DNA from 4 places in the Nonomuraea sp. NPDC050404 genome. Region 1 is predicted to be linked to each of the others. Evidence: riboswitches for the same ligand, from Rfam matches in the RefSeq annotation. Region 1 holds a riboswitch; each other region holds the start of a gene.
What was found. Region 1 has a riboswitch for cobalamin ahead of AB0I81_RS33080 (iron ABC transporter permease). Riboswitches for the same ligand answer to the same signal wherever they lie in the genome.

Region 1 (3,532 bases):
GGGAGGCCTTCCCCACGCTGACCGCCAGGGAGCGGGAGATCCTCGATCTGCTGGCCCGCGGCTTCGACAACCGCCGCATCGCGCGCGCCCTGGTGCTGTCGGAGAAGACGATCCGCAACAACGTCTCCAGACTGCTGGACAAACTCCACGTCCCCAACCGCGCCCAGGCGGCGATCCGGGCGCGCGAGGCCGGCCTGGGCGGGTGAAAGGGCGGCGGCTCAGACGAAGGGCGTACACGCGGTGACGGTACGGCCTCCGTAGCTGAAGTCGGCGCAGCCGCGCGACGGCGGGGTCACCGCCCGGTTGTGCGAGCGCATGTCCTGGTGCCGGACGTTGGAGAAGTTCACCGAGTTGAAGCGGACGCCGTCCTTGCGCTCGACGTAGACGTCGGCCGACCAGGTGGCGGTGCGGCTCTTCTTGAACGACGTCCAGACCCAGAGCTGGGCGTACTCGGTCGCGCCGCAGTCGTAGTCGTTGACGGTGGCGGCGCGTACCCCGTCGGCGTACAGCGACTTGGCGCCGACTTTGACGCAGCCGCGCCGAGCCTGCTCCTCGGCCGCCTGCTCCTCGGCCGCCTGCTCCTCGGCCGCCTGTGACGCGGTGGCCTGTGACGCGGTGGCCTGTGAGGCGGTGCTGATCAGGCCGCCGGCCAGCATGGCGACGGCGACGGTGAACGCGGCAGCGGTGCGGCTGACGGGTGATGCGGACATGGTGATCTCCTCGGTGTCGATGGCGCGGGGCCGGTGTCCGGTCCCGCTGGACACGTCCCACTGTCAGCCGCACGCCGTCCCGGGCGGCAGGGCAGAAAGGCCCGGCCCTGTCCCGGCTCCTCCCGGGACAACGAGGCGCAGTCGATTGACCCCATCGAAGGAGGGCATAGCGGTCTCAGGATGGTCGGTCCGGGCAGGTCAGACGGTCCGCAGTGCCTCGGTGGGTCGCATGCGGGCCGCGCGCATGGCGGGAAGCAGCCCGGCGATGGCGCCGATGGCGATGGCCGCGCCCAGCCCGCCCGCCCAGGCCGGCGGCGGCACCACCGTGGCCCAGCCCTTGATATGGGCATAGATCGTGGTGGCCAGAACCCCCAAGGCCGTCCCGGCGGCACCGCCGAGCGTGGCCGGCAGGATCGCCTCCGACAGGAACTGCAGGCGGATGTCCCCTCTGGTCGCGCCGAGGGATCGCCGCCCGCCGAATTCACATCCCCCTGCGCGTGAGCAGCTTTGTCGCCTCTGTTATAACTTGTGCCGAGTCAGGCACGGGAATCCGGTGCGAATCCGGAGCTGTCGCGCAGCGGTGAGGGTGACTGGCGAGGTAGGAGACCACTGGGCCGCCAGGCCTGGGAAGGGACCTCGTCGGAGTGAACCCGAGTCCGAAAACCTCCTGACTCGCATGTCGCCGTACCGGCTTCGCGATTGAGCCGCAGACGAAAGCAGTCGGGTATGCCACGTCTTCCCACGACCCCGGACGGTCGTGTGCCTTTCGCCGCTCTGCTCGTGACCCTCGTCCTCGCCACCGCGGCCAGCGCCGTCGTCTCTCTCGCCTTCGGATCGGAGCCGTTGCGGCTGGGTGGCGTCCTCGACGTGCTGGGGACCCGGCTGACCGGCTCGCCGGCCCCGGACCGGATCTACGACACGATCGTGTGGGATCTGCGTGGACCCCGGGTACTGATGGCACTGATCGTCGGCGCGGGGCTGGCGCTGGCCGGCGCCTGCATGCAGACGCTCGTGCGCAACTCCCTGGCCGACCCCTATCTCCTGGGCGTCTCGGCGGGCGCCGGTGTCGGGGCGACGGCGGTGATCGTGCTGGGGGTGCTCGGCGGCCTGGGCGTCTGGGCCCTGTCCTTGGGGGCGCTGGCGGGGGCGTTGCTGGCCGCGGTGCTGGTGTTCGGGGTGTCGGCGGCGCAGGGCGGGCTGACCCCGCTGCGACTGGTCCTCACCGGGGTGGTGATGTCGGCGGCGTTCTCCTCGCTCTCCAGTTTCCTGGTGTTCTTCACCGACGACCCGAACGCGACCCAGTCGGTGCTGTTCTGGCTGCTGGGCAGCCTGTCGGGGGCGGCGTGGCCGCAGATCATGCCACCGCTGCTCGTGGTCGTCGCGTCGGGCGCGGTCGCGATGGGCGTCCATGCCTGGCTGGATGCCCTCGGCGCCGGGGCGGACGTGGCGGCGGGGCTGGGTGTGCCGGTGCGGGGCCTGCGGATCGGGTTGTTCGCGTTGACGTCCGTCCTGGTCGGCGTCCTGGTCGCGGTGTCCGGGGGGATCGGTTTCGTGGGCCTGGTCGTCCCGCATCTGGCCAGGCTGCTGGTGGGTGCCCGGCATCGGGTCGTGCTGCCGGTGGCGGCGCTCGGCGGCGCGTTGTTCATGGTGTGGGTGGATGTGGTGGCGCGGGTGCTCGTCCGTCCGCAGGAGATCCCCCTCGGCGTGGTGACCGGGCTGGTCGGAGCTCCGATCTTCCTCGTCCTGCTCGGCCGCCGCCATTACACCTTCACCGGCGGCCGGTGATGCGGCTGCGGTGCCGCGGCGTGCGGTGTGAGGTCGCGGGGCGCACCATCCTGTCGGATGTCGATCTCGACGTGGCGTACGGGCGGATGCTCGCGATCGTCGGAGTGAACGGCAGCGGCAAGACGACGTTGATCAGAGCGTTGACCGGCCTGAGCCGGCCGGCGGCCGGCCAGGTCACGATCGGCGGACAGAACGTCGCCGACCTGCGTGCCCGGCGGCGGGCCGCGCTCATCGCGTACGTCGCCCAGGAGGAAACCCCTTCCGAGGACCTGCTGGTGGGCGAGATGGTGGCGCTGGGCAGGATTCCGCACCGCCCGCCCTGGGCGCTGGGCGGGCGGTCCGAGCGCCGGATCGTGCTGGACGCGCTGGCCGCCGTCGGTCTCGCCGAGGTCGTCGACCGGCGGTGCGGCCGGCTCTCGGGGGGCGAGCGGCGCAGGGTCATGCTCGCGCGTGCCCTGGCCCAGCGATCGGAGCTGCTGGTCCTCGACGAGCCGACCAACCACCTCGACATCCGCCACCAGGTCCAGCTGCTGCGGACCGTACGCCGCCTCGGCAGGACCGTGGTGGCCGCCGTCCACGACCTGTCCTTGGCCGCCACCTGCTTCGACGAGGTCGCGGTGCTGCACGCGGGCACCGTGCTGACCGTGGACACGCCTTGGCGCGCGCTCACGCCCGACGTGGTGCGGAAGGTCTACGGCGTCCCTGCCGCGCATGTCACCGACCCGGCCACCGGACGGACGCATCTCGTCCTCGGGGACGGCTTCGATCCGGATGACCCCACCAGGAAGGCATCACCATGACGCAGAATCCCGCTGAATCCGTTCGTCACCGGCCACGGCCCGCCATGAGCCCGCTCTCCGCCCGTATGTGCAGAATTCTCGCCATGCCCGCCGTTCTCGCGCTCATGGCGACCGGCTGTGCCGGCGGCGGCCAGGCAGCCGGCACCGCGACCGGCAAGGCGGCCGCCTCCACCGTGACCGTCGCGTCCTGCGGCAAGGACGTGCGGTTCCCCGCCGGTGGGCAGCGGGTCTACGTGG
Region 2 (3,532 bases), on a different contig from region 1:
CGTGGTCGTGGTGATCGTGGTGGTCGTCGAATACGTGGTCGTTGAGGTGACGGTGGTCGTCACTGTCGGGTTTGGGGATGGGCTCGCCGTGGGGTTGTCAGTCGGGCTCACCGTGGGGGTGACCGTAGGGGAAGGGCTGGTTCCCGGGTCTTCGCCCGGAGGTGGGACCCTGCCCTGCGAAAGGTCGTGGAAGCCGATCCGGGCGAGTCCGAGCGTGGCCTGGGCACCCGCCCGGATCCACGTGTCGAGCCCGACGATGCCACCGGTCCTCGCGGCCTGGTACTCCTCCGGCGTGTAGGCGATCGCGCCGATCTGGTCGCCGAGTGCGCTGTCCCCGTCCGCCGTGGCCGTCGCCTGGGCGGACTCAAGGTAAGCGGTACCGCGTTGCACCGCGTCGTCGGCGCCGCCCGCATCCACGAGCGCCTGCACGATGAGTCCGGTGCTGTTGGTGTTGGGCGCCTCCGTGCTGACGCCGCCTCCCCATCCGCCTCCGGGCTTCTGGTTCGCCTTCAACCAGGACACGGCCGCGTCGATCGGCCCATCCAGCCCGGTCGCACCCGCGTGCCGCGCGGCCAGCAGCGCCGACAGGGCCATGCCCGTGGCGTCGCCGTCCGGCGCGGACTGGCCGAACGGCTTGCCCTCGTCACACGTCGAGACCTTGGTGCCGTTCGACGTGACATGGTCGCCGGTCTCATCGGTCGGGATATAGCCGAAGAAGATCCGGAAGTAGCCTTCCGAGCACTGCTGCCCTATCAGTGTGTCGATGGCCGGCCTGTCGTTCTCGCCGACGCCCGCCAGCCCGATCACGCCGAGGGCCTGCCCGAACACGTTGGCGTTGTTCGAGACCGAGTCCGCCAGGTCGGGGTTCTTGGAGTAGTCGCTGACGCGCCCCTTGTCCGGACCCGACCGCATGATCGCGCCCTGGGTCTCCGCGACCATGTCGTGGCCGCCGAAGTTGCGCGGGTCCCGTCCGGCGACCTGGGCGGCCACCAGCACCTTGGCCGTGGCCCCGCCGACGATCACCGCGTCGTAGCCCATGCCGGGCACCAGGCCGTCCCAGGTGAAGTAGTCGCTGGCATGCCGCTCGTCGTCCAGGTACCGGACGATGGGTTCGGCGAGTTCGCCCTCCCCCGCGGCTCGCAGGGCGTACAAGGTGTCGATCATGAGTCCGTGATCGGGTAACGCCCCGCCGAGCGGGTTCTGTAATGTCCCGTCGGCGCCGAGTTGACGGGACAGCCAGCGCGCGCTGTTGCGCGCGGCCTCCGCATCAGCAGCCGAAGCGGCCGTGACAGGGCCGAACACCATCGTTGCCGCCACGATGCCGGCTACAGCGGACAGCACCGCGACAGTCGACCGCCAATGTCCAGGAAAGGTGTGATCCACGCCTCGTCCTTTTGCGCGAACAGCAAGGAGAGGACGATATGGACCCGCCGGCCAACCGTGTCCACCTCTGCTACTCGCGACAGTGGTCTGACATAACTCGTCCGCAGGATGGACCCGACTTGTCACCTTTGGTGACCTACGGTTGCGCGACAGTGCCGGACTTTGACCGGCTTCCTCGCTGCGGACGACAATATTCACTTAGGGTTAAACGGGTTGAATCGTAACAACAAGCCTCGAATCCGACAAGGGGTCATCCGATGTCCGGCAGATTTCGTGATACGTCGGAGCGCGGATAAATGGCGGCATTATTCTTCTGACGGTGTCACTCATAGGGTGTCACCGCGCTCTCCGACGATCCGCGCCCACTGTTCCCGGCGTGCCCGATCGGGAATGAGCGCGCAGTCGCCGCACTTGCCGCCGTCGGGGAGCAGGTAGTAGAGGCAGCAACCGCGCCGCACGAAGAACGGGTGACCCGGCGCGGGTTCGGCGAGTTCGCCGGTCACACGCCACTTCGTCGATCTTCGCCGCTAGCCCACGAGAGCCCGTCAACAGCTCCGGCAGCGGGCGCCACTCCGTCCCGCCCGGCTCGTCACAGTCGGTCGGCGCGTGCTCGCAGTGGCGGGACCGCGCCGGAATCACACCGGCTTCCCCGTTCCGCCGTCGCCTGCATGATGCAGTTGGCCACAGGCAGAGCTGCCCGGTCGCGTGACCGGCGAAACCGGGAGTGTCCCGCCATCCGGACCCGTTGTCGCGTAAGAGGCGTCCGCGCTCTAGGGTGGCCTTTGCAGTCGGTTCGCCCTGTCCGCCAGGCAGGCGCGTCGCAAGAGGGAACCCGGTGGGAATCCGGGACTGCCCCGCAGCGGTGAGTGGGAACGACCGCCGTCACCAGCACTCGGCCCCCAGCGGCCCGGGGAAGCGACGGCCACTAGGAACAAGCAGGGCGCCCACGAGTCCGAAGACCTGCCACTGCCCGCGCGCGACCTCCGCGCGCGGCGACGTCGACGGCCTCGAGGGCGGGCCGGGCGGACCCACGGGCATGTCTTCGTGTCCGCGCTGTGGTCGCGCCTTCGCTCCCGGGAATCCGCCGAGGTCTCTCGTGACTCGCGAAGGAGAGTTCCGTGGCCGATATCTCCGCCACTCCCACCGTGTACGGCTACCCGCGTCAAGGACCGGACCGGGAGCTGAAGAAGGCCGTCGAGGGCTACTGGGCCGGGCGCGTCAGCGCGGCCGAACTGAGCTCGGTGGCCGAGACGCTGCGCCGCGACAACTGGCGCCGCCTGACCGACGCCGGTGTCGCCGAGGTGCCCACCGGCGACTTCTCGCTGTACGACCACATGCTGGACACCACCGTCATGGTCGGCGCCATCCCCGAGCGGCACCGCGCCGCGGTCGCCACCGACGCGCTCGACGGCTACTTCGCCATGGCGCGCGGCACCCAGGACATCGCGCCACTGGAGATGACCAAGTGGTTCGACACCAACTACCACTACCTGGTGCCCGAACTCGGCCCCGACACCACGTTCACCGCCGACCCCGCCAAACAACTCGGCGAACTGCGTGAAGCCTTCACCTTGAACCTGGAGGCGCGCCCCGTCCTGGTCGGCCCGGTCACCTACCTCCTGCTGGCCAAACCCGCGCCAGGTGTCGATCCCGGTTTCGAGCCGCTCAGCCTGCTGGAGCGGCTGCTGCCCGTCTACGCCGAGGTGCTGGCCACGCTCTGGTCCGCCGGAGCCACCTGGGTCCAGCTCGACGAGCCCGCCCTCGTGCAGGACCAGCCGCAGGCCGTACTGGACGCCGCCGCTGCCGCCTACCGGCACCTCGGCGAGCTGACCCAACGGCCCAAGCTCCTCGTCGCCACCTACTTCGACCGGCCGGGCGAGGCCCTGCCGGTGCTGGCCGGCGCGCCCATTGACGGGCTCGGGCTCGACTTCACCGCTACCACGGCAGCGGAGCTGAAAGCCATCGGCGGCCTGCCCGGCAAGCGGCTGATCGCCGGTGTGGTGAACGGCCGCAACATCTGGATCAACGACCTGGCCAGGTCGCTGAGCACGCTCACCGCACTGCGCGACCTCGCCGGCCGGGTGGACGTGGCCGCCTCCTGCTCGCTGCTACACGTCCCCTACGACGCCGAACTCGAGACCGGCCTCAA
Region 3 (3,532 bases), on a different contig from region 1:
GCTGTCCGGGCTCGTCCCGCAGGCGAACCTCCTCGCCGGACAACAACTGGGGGAGCAGTTCCAACGCGGTGTCGGTACGGCGGCCACGCTGCCCGTACTCCACCCCGGCGGCCGCCCACTGCCCCGGCCCGCCACCCGAACCGACACCCAGGACCAGCCGGTTGCCGGACACGTACTGCAGGCTCGCGATCTGCTTGGCCGCCCACACCACGGGCCGGATCGCCGGAATGAACACCCCGGTGCCGATCCTGATGACCGAGGTGGCCGCGGCGGCGGTGGCCAGCGCGATCGGCGCGTCCAGCGTCGGCCCGCCGACGGCCAGGTGATCGCCGTGCCACACCCCGTCCAGCCCCGCCTCCTCCGCGTGCCGAGCGGCCTTTCGCAGGTCAAGGTCCTTCTCACGCTGCACGGCAACCCCGGGCAGGATGACGCCGATCTCGAAGCTCTTCATGATTCCGAGCATGCAACCTCAGGTTAGATTGAGGTCAATCCTCGTAAGTCGTCCTGGGGAGGAGAGCAGCAGATGGCAGGTGCGCCTCCGCGCCGGCGGCCGATTTCCATGAATCGCTTTCCGCGAAGCATTCGAGAACCGTCGCAGGCAATCCGGCCGGTCAGCGACTCCACCGTGAGCCCGGCGTCGGCGGGAATATCGTCAAGGCTGAAAGAGTGGCCGCATAATAGGGGGTCAATTCGGCGACGGTGCAGCCGGAAGCCATACATGATTGTCAGCCCTGTACGGCCTCCGGCGAGTTTCCGGTGAGACGCCTTATGTTCAGAGCGCCAGGAAGTCGAATCCGCCGTTCGCCAGGCGACCCGTGTTGGTGTCGTACACGTTGACCGCGACGGTGTTGTGGTGCCACCAGCACGTCGCGGACGGGTTGCGATAGGCGATGTGCGGCAGTCGCCGCTCGTCGCGCGGAGTGAGCTGGATGAGCGAGTAAGGCGCGTCCACCGAGGAGTCGAGCTGGACGCAGTAGCGGCCGGTGCTCGCCCGCCAGGACTTGCGGACGTTCGTGGCGTTGTTCAGGCTGCCGTCGGCGTTGATGATGGCGGCGGCGACGCTGCCATGCGACGCCGTCGCGGGCGTGTGCGCAGCCTGAAATTCGGCGTGCGCAGGAGAAATGGCTGCCGTGATGAGACCGGCGAACGTCAGCGCGAACGCGGCTGACACAGAACGACGGAGCATGGGAATTCCTTTCGATCGCGCCCCAAGTGGGAAGCAAGATTGAAAGTAAGTCCGCGTGGGCCGTGGCACCGCGCGCCACCCCGAACAAGAACAATCAAGAAAACTTGGGCGTTCAAACGCCAACCGATGGCTATCTCATGCGGCGACTTTCCCGGGTCCGGACGCCCGCATCCGGGACCTGATCGGGCCCGACGCGCCGGGGGCTCGCCGGGGTGGCCGGGCCACGGGTGCCCGCGTCGGGCGGTCTGTCGCGTGAGAGTTGTCTCAACACGAGATGTGGGGTGTGACTTTTCGATCGGCCCTATATATGGTGTCCCCTGCAGCTGGTTCGGCCGCTCATCCAGGGCGGCCGAGGCAAGAGGGAACCCGGTGGGAATCCGGGACTGCCCCGCAGCGGTGAGTGGGAACGACCGCCGTCAGACGCACTGGGCCAAGGGCCCGGGAAGCGACGGCCAGTAGGCGTTGAGCGACGAGCCCACGAGTCCGAAGACCTGCCGGCCGCGCCGTACACGATCATGCGTGTGCGGCTGCTCCGAGACCGCGCGGGACGGTCGACGGCACCGGCGAGAGGGCTGTGCGGCGCCCCTGCCTGGGCCTCCTGCGCGTGCTCGGACATTGACCGAGTTCACGAGGGGAGAGCGCAGTGACGGTCACCGGGGATCCGATTACCGAGCTGAGCGGCGAAGTGCCCGTGCCGAGGCGGGTGCAGATGCAGGTGCGCAAGCGCAACGGCAGCGCCGAGCCGGTCGACGTCGGCAAGATCGTGCGCGCGGTGGGACGCTGGGCGGAGGACCTGACCGACATCGATCCGATGCGGGTGGCCACCAAGACGATCAGCGGCCTGTACGACGGCGCCACCACCGCGGAGCTGGACCGGCTGTCGATCCAGACCGCCGCCGAGATGATCGGCGAGGAGCCGCAGTACTCCCGCCTGGCCGCGCGGTTGTTGTCCGGCTACATCGACAAGGAGGTCCGCGGGCAGGGCGTGGCCTCCTTCAGCCAGGCGATCCGGCTGGGCCACGCGGAAGGGCTCATCGGCGACGAGACCGCCGCGTTCGTCAACGCCAACGCGCGCAAGCTCGACGACGCCATCGACACCGCCGCCGACCTGCGGTTCGAGTACTTCGGGCTGCGCACGGTCTACGACCGGTACCTGCTGCGCCACCCGTCCACCCGGCTGGTGGTGGAGACGCCGCAGTACTGGCTGCTGCGGGTGGCGTGCGGGCTGGCCCAGACGCCCGCCGAGGCGGTCGGCTTCTACCGGCTGATGTCGTCGCTGGCCTACCTGCCCAGCTCCCCGACGTTGTTCAACTCCGGCACGCGGCACACCCAGATGTCGTCCTGCTACCTCGTGGACTCGCCGCGTGACGAGATCGGCTCCATCTACGAGCGCTACGCCCAGGTGGCGCAGTTGTCGAAGTTCGCCGGCGGGATCGGCATCGCCTGGTCGCGGATCCGTTCGCGCGGCGCGCTGATCCGCGGCACCAACGGGCACTCCAACGGCATCGTCCCGTGGCTGCGCACCCTCGACGCCTCCGTGGCCGCCGTCAACCAGGGCGGCCGGCGCAAGGGCGCGGCCTGCGTCTACCTGGAGCCGTGGCACCCGGACGTCGAGGAGTTCCTGGAGCTGCGGGAGAACACCGGCGAGGACGCCCGCCGCACCCACAACCTCAACCTGGCCAACTGGATCCCCGACGAGTTCATGCGCCGCGTCGAGTCGGACGGCATGTGGTCGTTGTTCGACCCGAACGAGGTTCCCGAGCTGCCCGACCTGTGGGGCGAGGCGTTCGAGGAGACCTACCGCGCGGCCGAGCGGGCCGGCCGGTACACCCGCCAGGTCAAGGCCCGCGACCTGTACGCCAAGATGATGCGTACCCTCGCCCAGACCGGCAACGGCTGGATGACCTTCAAGGACGCCAGCAACCGGCTGTGCAACCAGGCCGCGGAGCCCGGCAACGTGGTGCACCTGTCCAACCTGTGCACCGAGATCATCGAGGTGTCCAGCGACACCGAGACCGCGGTCTGCAACCTCGGCTCCGTCAACCTCGCCGCGCACGTGACCGATGGCGGCATCGACTGGGAGCGGCTGCGGGCCACCGTGCGCACCGCGGTCACCTTCCTGGACCGCGTGATCGACATCAACTACTACCCGAGCGAGCAGGCGGCGGCCAGCAACCCGCGCTGGCGGCCGGTCGGGCTGGGCGTGATGGGCCTGCAGGACGTCTTCTTCGCCCTGCGCCTGCCGTTCGACTCGCCCGAGGCCAAGGAGTTGTCCACCCGCATCGCCGAGGAGATCTACCTCTCGGCGCTGGAGACCTCCGCCGGGCTCGCCGAGCGCTTCGGCGC
Region 4 (3,532 bases), on a different contig from region 1:
GCCGCCGCCGGGATGGGCACCAGGTCCCAGGTGGTGCCGCCGAAGCCGCCCAGCATCCAGCGCATCGCCGACTCGGCCTTGCGCGGTTCGCCGGAGGTGACGATGAGGTAACTGGCGATGGCCGAGAGCACCTCGGCGGTGGCGACTCCGGCCAGGACCAGCCGTACGGTGGTCATCCGCCCTCCGGAGCGGGCCAGGACGTACACCGCCGTCAGGGCGGCCAGGGCGCCGGCGAAGGCGGCCAGCGGCAGCGAGAACGCGCCGAACAACGAGAGGTTCAGCACCAGCACGGTCACCGCGCCGACGCTCGCCCCGGAGGAGACGCCGAGCAACATCGGGTCGGCCAGCGGGTTGCGTACCAGGGCCTGCAGCGCCATCCCGCACACCGCCAGGCCCGCGCCGACGATCCCGCACAGCAGGACGCGCGGCACGCGCACGTCCATCACGATCGTCTCCCGCACCGGCGGCCAGGCGGGCTCGATCGCGGCGGGCACGATCCGGTGCAGCACGATCGCCCACACCTCCCCCGCCGCCAGCCCGACCGACCCGGCCGCGATCCCGGCCGTCGCCGCCACCACGAGCGCCGCCCCCAGCAGGACCAGCACCATCCCGTACGGCAGGCGCACGGCACGGGCACGCGGCTCGGCTTCGGGCTCCGGCCGCGATGCCGTGGCCCCGCTCACGAGAAGCGGTCGGGGTGAAGCTGACGCGCCAGCGACTCCACCCCCTCCGGCGCCCTGACGCCCAGCACCGTGGACGACAGCGGCAACACCGCGAACCGCTGCTCCTTGATCGCGGGCACGTCCTTGAGCGCCGGGTTGGCCAGCAGGAACTTCTTCTTGTCCGCCACGGTCTGGTCGCCGTAGTCGTAGATCACGATCGCCTCGGGCGCGCGCTCGGCGACCTGCTCGAACGACACGTCGCCGAACGCCTTGTCCAGGTCGGCGAACAGGTTGGTGCCGCCCGCCCGGGTGATCATGTCGTTGCCGATGCCGGCGCCGCCCGCGGTGAAGGCGGTCTTGTCGCCGCTGTCGTACACGAACACCTTGACCTTCCCGGCGTCCCCGACCTTGCCCTTGACGCCGTCGAGCACGCCGCGCAGCTCGGTGACGAGCCGCTCGGCGCGGTCGCCGACGCCGAAGATCCGGCCGATCGTGCGGACCTCCTCCTCCAGCAGGTCCATGGTCACCGGCCCGGACGGGCAGGCCTCCAGGTTGAGGAAGGAGTGGATGCCGGTCTTGGCCAGCGCGTCCCTGCCGCGCCCCTGTTTGTCGTCGAAGGCGCTGTCGAAGCCGCCGTAGACGAAGTCGGGCTCGGCCGACAGCAGCGCCTCGTACGAGGGGTACTCCTCGGCCAGCACCTTGACGCTCTTGTACGCGGCCTCGTACCGCTGCGGGACGCGGTCGTCGAGATAGGCGGTGCCGGCCATCGACTTCTCCAGCCCGAGCGCCAGCAGGATCTCGGTGACGTGCTGGTTCATCGTGACCGCCCGCCGCGGCGGCTGCCGGTAGGTGGTGTTCACGCCGCAGTTGGCCACCGTGACGGGGAAGCCCGCGGCGGCCGGTGCGGGTGCGGCGTCAGGTGGAGGGCCTCCGCAGCCGGCCACCAGTCCGGTGATCAGCAGGGCGGACGCCAGAAGGCGGAAGGGGAGCGAGCGTCGGCTCGTCATGGGCGCGACCTTTCCTGACGGCATGACCCGGGACGGGATCGCAGGAGAAGGCCCGCATGGCGGGCAGCGGCAACACCTCACGCCGTACGCGCGGCATGGCCGTCACCATCCTCTCTTGGGGAGATCCGCCCCAATTTCCTCGAGGAGGCGACCGCGTGAGTCTCCTGGCTCTCGGGTCGACGCTCTCCCCGGCCTTCCCGCCCATGGGCAGTGGCCTTCGTCGGGGATCGCTCACCGATCACAGTGGCGGGACCGCGCCGGATTCACACCGGCTTCCTCTGTTCCGCCGTCGCCTTCGCCCGGAATCGTCTCACACCCGCGCCCACCGCTGTTCGCGGGCCGCCGTCGCAGGATTGTTATCGTTATCAGCCAACGCCTTGTCGGCAGCATCTTCTGAACGGTTCCGGCTGGCCACAGGCGTTGATGCCGGTTGACGAACGTTGCTGTTAACGTTATCAATTCCCGGAACGCAGCCGTGCGATCGAGGGGAGATCATGAGAGAGCACGCGCGACCCATCCGCAGTGCGCGATGGCGGGCGGCGGTCGCCGCGGTCCTCCTTCTGAGCTCGGCCGCGTGCGGCGCCCCGTCCGCGCGGAGCGACGGCAAGCTGGTGCTCACGTTGTGGCACGGCTTCACCGAGGCCGACGGCAAGATGTACGAGAAGCTCATCGGCGACTTCAACCGGGCCAACCCCGACATCGAGATCAGGCCACAGGCCAACACCTGGGACGTGATCGCGAACAAGCTGCTTCCGGCGTTGTCGGCGAACCTGGGCCCCGACATCGTGGCCCAGCCGACCTCCTCCGCGGTGACGTACATCAAGAAGGCGGCGTTCGTCCCGCTCGACGGGCACTACCGCGAGCACGCCGCCGACGCGGCGAACTACGTCCCGGCGGCCGTGCAGGCCTCGAAGGTGGACGGCAGGAACTACGGCGTGCCGTTCGCCTTCGCGCCCGACATGCTCTACTACAACAAGACGATGTTCGAGGCGGCGGGCCTCCATGAGCCGCCGAAGACCTGGGACGAATGGGTCGAGGCGGCCAGGAAGCTGACCGTCGACCAGAACGGCGACGGCGTCCCCGAGCAGTACGGCCTGGCCCTGACCAGCCACGGCGCCGCCTCTCAGGTGATCTGGAGCGGCATGCTCGCCCAGAACGGCGGCGGCGTGATCCGCGACGGCCAGGCCGTGTTGTCCGGCCCGCGCAACACCGAGACGCTGACGTACTGGCAGAACGCGGTGCGCGAGCACCGGATCTCCCCCGCCGGGATGGACGACCTCGCCGCGACCGACCTGTTCGCGGCCAAGAAGGCGGCCATGATCGTGCTCGGGCCGTGGATGGCCCAGCGCTCCAAGCAGGCGGGCATCGACTACGGCATCGCGCCCATCCCGGCGGGCCCGCGGGCGAAGTCGGTGGGCACCCACTCGATCAGCATGTACGCCACCGTCCAGGCCGACGAGGCGAAGCTGGCGGCGGCGGACCGGTTCTTCGCCTTCTTCAACGGCAAGCAACGCCAGATCGAGTGGTCGGTCGGCTCCGGCTGGCCGCCGAACAGGACCGACGTGAGCCCGGAGGAGTTGTCCGCCAACCCGGACGTCGCCTCGATCTCGAGGTCCAGCGAGGACGCGGTGGTCGACTTCGGCGGGGTCGTCGACTACACGGGCGTGAGCACCGACTTCGACACCGCGACACAGAAGTCGATCACCGGTGAGCCCGTCTCCCGGGTGCTCGCCGAGTCGCACCGCAAGATCCAGGCGAAGCTGAACGAGGAGCGGGAATGACGGCCACGGAGCAGGGCGCGCGCGCCTACCGGGCGCCCCGGCGACTCGGCGGCAACGGGCCACGGCGGGCCGGCGGCGCCGA

Region 2: another riboswitch for cobalamin. It lies ahead of AB0I81_RS00150 ((2Fe-2S)-binding protein); the one in region 1 lies ahead of AB0I81_RS33080 (iron ABC transporter permease).
Region 3: another riboswitch for cobalamin. It lies ahead of AB0I81_RS52640 (ribonucleoside-diphosphate reductase subunit alpha); the one in region 1 lies ahead of AB0I81_RS33080 (iron ABC transporter permease).
Region 4: another riboswitch for cobalamin. It lies ahead of AB0I81_RS25935 (ABC transporter substrate-binding protein); the one in region 1 lies ahead of AB0I81_RS33080 (iron ABC transporter permease).

What each region holds. Positions count from the first base shown of each region.
Region 1 covers NZ_JBFAKB010000013.1:52,476-56,007, forward strand. Annotated here, with positions in the region: gene AB0I81_RS33065 (response regulator transcription factor) at 1-206, shown strand, start outside; gene AB0I81_RS33070 (hypothetical protein) at 219-710, opposite strand; partial or broken gene AB0I81_RS33075 (ABC transporter permease) at 909-1,181, opposite strand; cobalamin riboswitch at 1,231-1,397, shown strand; gene AB0I81_RS33080 (iron ABC transporter permease) at 1,437-2,495, shown strand; gene AB0I81_RS33085 (ABC transporter ATP-binding protein) at 2,516-3,295, shown strand; gene AB0I81_RS33090 (ABC transporter substrate-binding protein) at 3,379-3,532, shown strand, end outside.
Region 2 covers NZ_JBFAKB010000001.1:30,493-34,024, forward strand. Annotated here, with positions in the region: gene AB0I81_RS00145 (hypothetical protein) at 1-1,341, opposite strand, end outside; adenosylcobalamin (AdoCbl) riboswitch at 1,443-1,585, opposite strand; gene AB0I81_RS00150 ((2Fe-2S)-binding protein) at 1,710-1,886, opposite strand; cobalamin riboswitch at 1,967-2,087, opposite strand; cobalamin riboswitch at 2,156-2,366, shown strand; gene metE (5-methyltetrahydropteroyltriglutamate--homocysteine S-methyltransferase) at 2,502-3,532, shown strand, end outside.
Region 3 covers NZ_JBFAKB010000032.1:47,974-51,505, forward strand. Annotated here, with positions in the region: gene AB0I81_RS52630 (LLM class flavin-dependent oxidoreductase) at 1-451, opposite strand, end outside; gene AB0I81_RS52635 (hypothetical protein) at 773-1,186, opposite strand; cobalamin riboswitch at 1,494-1,700, shown strand; gene AB0I81_RS52640 (ribonucleoside-diphosphate reductase subunit alpha) at 1,830-3,532, shown strand, end outside.
Region 4 covers NZ_JBFAKB010000009.1:186,430-189,961, reverse strand. Annotated here, with positions in the region: gene AB0I81_RS25940 (iron ABC transporter permease) at 1-683, opposite strand, end outside; gene AB0I81_RS25935 (ABC transporter substrate-binding protein) at 680-1,669, opposite strand; cobalamin riboswitch at 1,827-1,949, opposite strand; gene AB0I81_RS25930 (ABC transporter substrate-binding protein) at 2,164-3,450, shown strand; gene AB0I81_RS25925 (sugar ABC transporter permease) at 3,447-3,532, shown strand, end outside.